2 regions of the Brevibacillus jepli genome follow, and region 2 is predicted to be linked to the other one. Evidence: predicted binding sites of a transcription regulator. Region 2 holds the regulator's gene; the other holds the start of a gene.
The links. Region 2 encodes Rex, which represses fermentation and respiration genes when NADH is low (regulators of the CRP and FNR family bind a similar motif). Its sites were predicted from a motif close to TTGTGAAATATTTCACAA; they were not measured.

Region 1 (4,768 bases), on a different contig from region 2:
TTCCGAACAACATCGGCGGTACAAAGCTTCCAAACAGAATCGCTGCGTCCCATGTCTTTTTCCAAGCCTCGCCCTTCCCCTTGCCTCTAAACTCAAATGCCACGCCGCGCCCAATCAACGCTAGCAGAATCAGCGTAAGCACGAGATAATACCCGCTAAACATTGTGGAATACCACTCTGGAAACGCGGCAAACATCGCACCAGCCGCTGTAATCAGCCATACCTCATTGGCATCCCAGAACGGACCGATTGTATTAATCAGAACCCGGGTTTGCAAATCATTTCGTGCTAGCAGACGCGTCGCCATACCGACACCAAAGTCAAAGCCTTCGAGAAAGAAAAATCCGGTAAACAGAACAGCAATGAGCAGGAACCACAGTTCATTAAGCTCCATAACCTTCACTCCTTACACGATCAAATGGATCCTGAACCTTCAGATCCTCTACTTCGTCATGACTATCCATCTCCGGTCCTTTTTTGGCCACACGAGCAAACAGATAAGCCAGGAGGCAGAGCAAGATTGTATAAATAGTCGTAAAGGCGATGAGAGAGAACCATACTTCTCCTGTACTAATGCTTGGCGAAACCGAATCTTCAACACGCAGCAGTCCGAATACCGTCCAAGGCTGACGGCCTACCTCCGTCATGATCCACCCCGCTGAGTTTGCGATGAACGGCAAGGAGATACCCGCAACCATCAGCTGCATGAACCGCTTGTTTGGCTGTTCCAGCTTTTTGCGGAAAGTCAGATATGTCCCGTACAAAGCCAGCAAAATCATTACACTTCCGCCCGCCACCATGATGCGGAAGCTCCAGAAGGTCGTCCGAACCGGTGGAATGTAGTTTCCTGGACCGTAGGTTTGCTCATACTCTGCCTGCAATTCCTTCATACCCGGTACAGAGCCAGAGAGAGAGTTGTACGTCAAAACGCTAAGCAAATAAGGTATTTTTATTTCAAAACCGTTTTCTTGTTTTTCCGGATCAATCGTTGCAAAAACCGTCCAAGGGGCAGGGTCCGAGCTTGTTTCCCACAGTCCTTCACTCGCTGCCATTTTCATTGGTTGGGTAGCAACCAGATACTGTGCCTGACCATGCCCGAATTGAGCAATAGCAAGCGAGGAAATCAATGCTACCACGATCGCGATTTTGAACGATTGCACAAAGAAGGTAACATCTTGTTTCTTCAATAGCTTCCAAGCACTGATACCTGCTACCAAGAAAGCACCAGTCGCAAATGCCGCAAATACGGTATGCGGGAATTCATATAGTAATTGTCCGTTGGTCAAAAGTGCGAAGAAATCGACCATCTCTGCACGTCCGTTATTAATAGCGAAGCCGACTGGCTGCTGCATGAACGAGTTGGCTGCCAAAATCCAAAGAGCCGATAGTATCGTTCCGATGGATACGAGCCAAATACATGCGAGATGCACACCTTTTGACAAGCGATCCCAACCGAACACCCATAACCCAATAAAAGTCGATTCGAGGAAGAATGCTAAAAGAGCCTCAATCGCAAGCGGTGTTCCAAATACGTCGCCGACGAATCGTGAGAAATCAGACCAGTTCATCCCAAATTGGAACTCCTGCATAATCCCTGTCACGATCCCGACAGCAAAATTTATAAGCAAAAAGGTTCCCCAAAACTTGGCCATTTTTTTGTACAAATCATTCTTTTTTACCACGTACATCGTTTCCATAATGGCTACTAATAATGACAGCCCGATGGAAATCGGCACAAAAACAAAATGAAAGATGGTTGTTATCGCAAATTGAAGTCGCCCCAAATCCACTATATCCATGTACAAGATCCCTTTCTCTTCGCGTTTTGGCCTTTATGTACCGGAAGCATACATGTGGGAAACCATGATTTATTACGACTTTGTGAAAAAAATCACAAATATATGTGAAATAATTCACAAATTATCCTCTCTATTGTAACCCCCTTTTCACATTCATCTTCTTGAGAGAGTTTTTTGTTTTACACTGTATATTCCCGGTCATGTATAATTGTAGCAGGACTTTTGACCCTAGAGGGTGTCTGATTCGTTACATGATTTTTAACACTCTGTGACTGTTTAGGATTTCCCTATCATTTGGGCTAGATTTATGCATCTCCACTTATTTTACCTCATCTACAATTTGTTCATTCTCTTTTAAACCCTCTCGGCGGTAAGGAAAGGCAGGAGCAAACATGCATTTGATTGGACCTCTCCTTACTTTATTCCTTTGTGTCACTCCTTTTACTCTTCATCAAACAGAAGTCCAGACATAACAACGATGGTCATATTGATTTTACGCTCGGGCAATTCGCATCGAGTAAGTTCCGGGCTATTTCCTTTGCAAGAGCGATGCCTTACGCCCAGTATGCTTGTGGTATAATTTGGTAGTAGCGGAATTGTATTATCAACATATTTCAAAGATCGGAGAAAATGAAGTGTGGATACCCTATGAAGAAATAAGGAGGCACCCCGCTGATTTTAGAGTAAAATATAGATTTTACACTGAAATTGAAGGTGGGAGAAAGGCGACACCGTTTCAAGGATATCGAAGTGATTTTTCCTACGATGGAGATGACATAAGCATAACAGGCATCTTTGCCATACATCCTGAATTTGAGGATGATCACGGCGAAATCATTTTAGACAACACAAGCCCTGTTCCTACAGAAGGAACTGCACGCATGTGGATTCTTTTCCCCCACATGCGTAATGAGGTGCACACAAAAAGAGTGGAGCTTGGTGTGATCGGATATTTTATGGAAGGTTCGAGAAGGGTCGCGGTAGTCGAAGTAATAGATATAGTCGGATTGCACTCAAATCCACACTCGTAAAAAATGCATCTGGTCTTGGAGGTAAACAAATGACTGGGTTCATAGAGATTGCCATTGCCATGTTTTTTTTCATGCTTTGTAGATACTTCTTTTCAAATACAAGATTGCCTTGGAGAAACATGATTTTTGAGTATGTGTCCATCGTGACGATTGTTTGGCTCATAAATTCGATGGTTCAGTTTATCGGACAATTCTAGTTTCCTTACCTAGCAAAAAGCAGGCTGTCAACGAATGACATCCTGCTTTTGGTTCATTTATTTAGCCCAATGCAGTGGACGCGTGAATAAAGGTGGCAGCTTGGTGCTCGCATCGCCCTTTGCCGCGTTGAGCTGAACCTGTGTAAGAAACAGCGTCTCCGTCAAGTCCGCTCCGCTCACATCCGTATCGCGAAAGTCTGCTCCAATGAGGTCTGCGCCACGCAAATCTGCTCCTCTCAGATCAGCTGCAATCAAATAAGCTCCGCGCAAATTGGCTCCGCGCAAATCTGCACCCTTGAGCTTGGCACCAATCAGGTCTGCGCCACGGCCGTAAGTCTTTCCCTGCTTGCCTCCTTTGTACTTGGAAACCGCATCCTTACGTACCAGTTCGCTTGTCCGCAACAATAGTTCGTTAACTTTTGCGCGATGTGCAGGGACGTCCACCTTCAGGATGTCCTCCGTACTGCGGTCAGTCAGGCGCTGTGTCTCCTTCAACGCGTCCTTTAATCCAGGATGGATCGACTGGGCAGCTGGCTTCGTCAACGCCTCCGTTATATACCAGAGCAGCTCATGAAGCTGCCACATGATCGGAAATACTTCGTACATTTGCTTCGCTGATTCTGGCGCTGCACGCCAATCTTTGCCGCCAAAGGTGACTTGAGACACCTTTTGACCAGCACCAAAACAATCGTATACAGTGCATCCACGAAAGCCGATCTCTCGCAGCTTTGTATGAACACCACACCGGAAGTCTGCCTGCAAGCTACTACAGGGCTTGCCCGCGTCTTTATTGATCGCAAAGTCTGAGGAAGCAGCAAAAGGCAATGCGACACAGCATAAGCCAAAGCAATTTTCACAGTCACCTTGAAGATGACCTCGACTGTTATCGTGGGAAGAATGTATCTGTTCTTGATGCGTAGCCATAACTAGGCCTCCTGGAAAAAAACACGATTCGATCCGCGCTGTGGCGAAAAGAATCGTGCTAGATTTAATTATGCGCGATTTGCAATTCGATCAAGTAATTCCCAAACACTTCGGCGAAGGCTTCCGCTGTATTATAGCCTTCTTCCAAAGTGTTGTTCGTGCCGCCAAACTCCAAAAGCAAGGCTCCCTCGGAGATGGACTGATTATACACACCGTTCCCTTGATTTGAACCTTTCAGGATTATCCCGCGCGACAAACCGGGATAAGAGGCTTCGAGACGGGCATGCAGCTCTTCCGCCAGCCTTTTGTTTGCCTGATGGTTCGGATTCGCTGTTCCGATTACAAACAACATACGGGAGTACGTCTTGCCATTTATCGTGATCGCTACCTTGCTGCGAGGCTCATCACTGTCCCGATGAATATCGAAAATGTACTGCAAGTGCGGACTGGTCGCAGCCGCGGCCGCTACCGCTTTGTACGATTCCGAATAAGACATGGAGTACGTCTTCTTTTGTTCCTTCAGTCTCTGAGCAAAGTCGTCCTGGCTCGCCATAGCCGATATGCCTCTTGCTTGCAGCAGCTCACCCAGCCTTTTGCCAACAAGCGTAATGTTGATCTCAGGATCATCGACGGAGCTCCCTTGTTGGTTCCGCGCTACGTTTCTCCAAGATTCACGGTTATGCGTGTGATATATATACACTTTCTCGTTTCCAACCATACCGCTGTTGTACTCGTATGTAGCTCCGGTCGGTGATAGAGTACCAGCTGGCTGAATCTTCTCTACGATCCATCCTGCTATGTATGCCGTCGAATTGTC
Region 2 (4,768 bases):
CATTTTGGGCCGGATGTACATGTCGTCCCCCCTGTCCCATTTTTGTCTTTAGCCTATGCTATACGGGAAGGTTTTAGAACGACACGGAAAAGTTGCTAATCATAGCTTAAGGTCGGGCGGTCATACTACATATACACCCCGAGGAGGTGAGCGCGTGAAATCTCCGCAACAAACCACATCTCCTGACATACTTGGGTTTCTGCTACAGGAATACCGCGTCTCCTGGGCAGGATTATCGTCTCCCTTGCGTCAATGGTCGCACACACCCACTCTTCATTTTCGCCATCATCTCCTGACAAAAGCTGTGGCAAAAATGAACAACGGAACGTCGTAGTATCCAATTCCCCTACCTACACTTACACTGCCTTACTCCTGTCCCCCACCTGACAGGAGCCTTTTACCGTTTTAACGTTTGGAATACGCGGTTCGCTTCGTAAATCGCGCGTTCTTCATCGATGGTCAACAATTTATGATTACGCATCAGGAATTTACCCGCTACAATCGTGTCTTTCACATCGCGTCCATTGGCTGCATACACCACGTGCGAAACCGGCTGGTGAGCTGGGTGGAAATGTGCCTGGTGGCTATCCAAAACAATCAGGTCTGCCTGCTTGCCTACTTCAATGCTTCCGAGGCTGTTCTCTTGGAAAACCCCTTCTGCACCATAGCGTGTAGCCATGCGAAGCGCTTCTTCTGCTGGTACCGCTACTGGATCGTTGTTCACGCCTTTGTGCAGAATGGCAGCCAGCTTTAATTCCTCAAACAAATTCAAATTGTTGTTACTTGCGGAGCTATCGGTACCCAGCGATACGCTTACGCCTTTTGCCAACATTTTCGGAACCGGTGCAACTCCGCTTGCCAGCTTCAGGTTACTCACAACGTTATGAGAAACTCTCACATTGTATTTTGCCAAAATGTCGATTTCTTCATCCGTTAGGTGAACAGCGTGTGCGACAAGGGTTGGGCGGTTGAACATCCCCAGCTTTTCCAAATGAGCGACTGGACGCAGCCCGTAGTCTTTTTCGTTTTGTCCTACTTCCCAAGCCGTTTCAGACATATGAATATGCAGTGGCAAGGACAGCTCGTCCGCTTTTTCGATAATTTGGGTAATGAATTCAGGCGAGCATGTGTACGGAGCATGTGGTGCCATCATTACCGTAATGCGGCCGTCTGCCTGATTGTGCCATTCTTTTGCAAAAAGTGTCGCGTCTTTCAGCTTTGTTTGGCGCTCTTCTTCGGAGCACAGTCCGATCATGCCTCGGCAAAGACGAGCGCGCATGCCAGCTGCATCTACTTCCTTCGCCACGACATCCATATGATCATACATATCCACAAACGTCGTGGTACCCGTACGAATCATTTCAATGAGAGACAGTTGCGTTCCCCATTTTACTGTGTCACCCGTAAACTGTGCCTCCAATGGCCACATTTTGTCTTCGAGCCATTGCTGCAGCGGCAAATCATCTGCATATCCGCGTAGGAGGGACATCCCCGCATGGCCATGCGTATTAATTAATCCTGGAAGAATGTAGTCCCCTTTTTGATCGATGACTTCATCGTAGCCTGCTTCCGACAGGTCCTCTGGAGTTGGTCCTACGTACGTAATCTTGTTGCCTTCGAATGCTACGGCACCATCGTAAATGACTTCATTCGTATCGTTAACGGTAATGACTGTTGCGTGAATAAGGATCGTCTTTTTCATTGAATACACTCCGTTCTTTACGTCAAGTAGTAGGCCAAGCTTTGCAGGTTGGACGTCACATCCGCATAATGAATGCGAACATCTTTGCCTGCGCGAATAGTCGTAGGGGCAAAATTCAGGATTCCCTTGATACCCGCTTGAGTCAACTGATCACATACGGATTGCGCTGCTGGTGCAGGTACGGTGATAATCGCCAGCTTGATTTGCTGCTTGACGACCGTTTCTTCCAGCTCTGATAAGGGCTGGATCGGGATACCCGCAACCTCTTTGCCCTGTTTCTCAGGATTACTGTCAAAGATGGCCGCAATCCGCATGTTATCTTTCAAATAAGCGTTGTAGTTACTAATGGCATGGCCCAAATGTCCAGCTCCGACCAAAGCTACACGGATTTCATCCGTTAATTTAAGGATTTGACGTATTTTTTCCACCAGGTAATCGACATCATAGCCAATTCCTTTTTTTCCAAAATCACCGAATGCTGCAAGATCTTTTCTGATTTGGGCAGGATTCACATCAAGATTCTTGCCCATCTGTTGGGAGGAAACGGTGGTCACCTCTACTTGCTGCAAATAACTGAGGTAACGCAAATAAATTGGCAAACGACGGACGACCGCTTCTGAAATCTTTTCGTGTTTAGCCACGTTCGGTCTTCCCCCCTAATTCTTTTGCTTCAAAATCCGATATTCTTTTCCATTAGACAAAATGGTAATGGAACCGTCGTGACTGGTAACGTATGTCTCGGCCCATGACTCACCCAAGCGCTCCATGACTTCCGTCTGTCCGTCTTTCATTTTATCCCGCGATCTGCCTGTCTGGATAATGGCGACCTGTGGATCAACTCCAGTGAGAAAGGGTTGTGAAGAGCCTTGATTACTCCCCTGGCCACCTACCTTTAGCACTTCAGCCTTCAGCTTGTCTTTTTGGCGTTCCAGCAGCCGCTCTTCTGCCTTTTCGTTCACGGCGCTCGTAAATAAAAACCGTAGCTCACCGTGCATCAGACGAAACACGAGGGAATTGTTCTGGGGCGACAAAAATAACGGCTCATCCGGTAGCAAAACTTCCATCGAGACCCCGTGGTCAAGAGTGAGTACTTGTCCTTGCTCTGCTTCCATCTGCTTTTGATTGGGACGAAGCAACACGACATGGCGTATCGATGGTGCGATCAGCTTGGGCACAATAACGGTATCCACGTATACTTGCTGGCTTAAAGAAGCGTAACCTCCCATGTGCTCCGGCTGATCGTTCGTCAACACCACATAATCGAGTCGCGTAATCTTGAACTCTGCCAAACGAGCTAAGAGAACGGGCCAATCTTCTACTGTACCCGTATCAATCAGCATCGTTCTGCCACCTGGCATTCTCAAGAGCGTGCTCTCCCCATGCGGAAGTGCCAAGTAGGTGATAATGAGACCCGAAAATTCCTGTTCTGTCTCCGTTTCAAACGGGTCATCTATCTTCACTGCTGCCTCTTGCAAATGGCTGTCAATCGAGCATGCGCAAAGGAAAACGGCGCTTAACACCACGAGCCACCAACGCCACGCTTTTTTCCATAACATTTATTTTATCACCTTAATCCCTATGAGACTATTGCTTTCATTTTATGAATCTGACAGGGATTGCATACTAAGGAATGGCTCTATGCGCTCTCGCAGCGTAGGCCACGGACCACTTTCGATCTGAAAAGGCGGTAGGGATTGAAGGAACGATCGCCCATATCGGGATTCGACGACACGTGTGTCGAGAACGACCACTACCCCACGATCCAAATGATGACGAATTAATCGTCCCACACCTTGCTTGAATTGCAGGACTGCCTGCGGAAGAGACAAGGACATAAATGCGTTTTTCCCTTCAGCCTTCAAGAGATCAGCTCGACCTTGGTACACAGGATGATTCGGTGGTGTAAACGGAAGGCGTACAATGACTAAACTACTCAGCCATTCTCCTTGAATATCAACACCCTCCCAGAAGCTGCTCGTCCCCAGCAGGACACTTCTCTCCATGCTCCGGAACAACCTCACCAGCTTGCTCCGATTGTTGCTATCGATTCCGTGACCGAACAACGTATACGGATCAGGTGCCTCTGCTAGCCGCTCCTTCATTGCTTGGTAAACGAGCCTAAGCATCGAGTGAGACGTAAACAGGATGAGCGTCCGTCCTTTCGAGGCCAGTACAACATCTACGCACCCCTGAATAACCGCCTCCAGATAGGTGTGATCACCTTCTTTGCCCGGTGCTGGAAAATCAGAAGGAATCAACAGCAGCCCCTGCTCTTCGTAATGAAACGGTGAAGGGAGAGACAAGGTTCGCACTCGTTCCTCCGGTAATTGATCGAGACCGAACAGATTCTTGATATAGGAGAAGCTGTTTTTAACCGTCAATGTGGCTGACGTTAATATCAAGCTCCGCTTCTGGCCGAATAGTGGATCTGCCAATGAGTCGGCAACCTTCAAGAGCGCTGCTGACAAATGAACCTGCTTACGCGCTGTGCGGGACTCAACTTCCATCCAATACACATACTCCGCATCTTGTTCCAGCAAAAAGAAGTGGAGCAGCTCCATGGCGTTTTGACAATCCTTTACGAGCCCGAATAAATCTGTCAGCAGACTTCGTACGGAAAAAGGAGGCTTTTCTTCTTGTGGAGCCGTTCGCAACAGCTGCTCTAGGCTCGCGGCGTACACCGTCATACCCTCAATCAGCTTTTTGGTCACTTTGCGGATTCTCTCTTGTTTGCCTACAAACGATTCGATCCGATAACGAACTGTCTCACGTCCCGCATCCGTCGTTTCCTCTGCTCGCTCTGATGCCCATACATACAAGAGCTGCGTCCATTGCTGTGCTTTATCTCGCAAGGTAGCGGACTGTTTTCTCAGCTCAAGAAGCTTGGCTGCAACATCCTCTTGTACAGCAGGCATCCAGCTTTGCAATTCCTCTGTGAAGCGGGCAATGGCTCCACCTTCATCAACAGAAGCTCTGTCTAGCAAGAAAAGAAGCTGAGTGGTAGAAAATCGTTTGCCCAAATGCTGTGTCGCAGCATCCTCCAAATGATGGGCCTCATCGACGATC

Region 1: a site for Rex is predicted at 1,902-1,919, ahead of AB1L17_RS29090 (cytochrome ubiquinol oxidase subunit I). Genes of this name have one in related genera too.

The regions. Positions count from the first base shown of each region.
Region 1 covers NZ_JBFEFW010000044.1:12,639-17,406, reverse strand. Annotated here, with positions in the region: gene cydB (cytochrome d ubiquinol oxidase subunit II) at 1-394, opposite strand, end outside; gene AB1L17_RS29090 (cytochrome ubiquinol oxidase subunit I) at 384-1,799, opposite strand; gene AB1L17_RS29085 (hypothetical protein) at 2,381-2,830, shown strand; gene AB1L17_RS29080 (pentapeptide repeat-containing protein) at 3,085-3,951, opposite strand; gene spoIIP (stage II sporulation protein P) at 4,016-4,768, opposite strand, start outside.
Region 2 covers NZ_JBFEFW010000010.1:78,170-82,937, reverse strand. Annotated here, with positions in the region: gene AB1L17_RS12915 (BTB/POZ domain-containing protein) at 1-21, opposite strand, end outside; gene AB1L17_RS12910 (hypothetical protein) at 155-334, shown strand; gene AB1L17_RS12905 (amidohydrolase) at 398-1,702, opposite strand; gene AB1L17_RS12900 (redox-sensing transcriptional repressor Rex) at 1,720-2,343, opposite strand; gene AB1L17_RS12895 (ComEC/Rec2 family competence protein) at 2,359-3,258, opposite strand; gene dinG (ATP-dependent DNA helicase DinG, 3'-5' exoribonuclease type) at 3,301-4,768, opposite strand, start outside.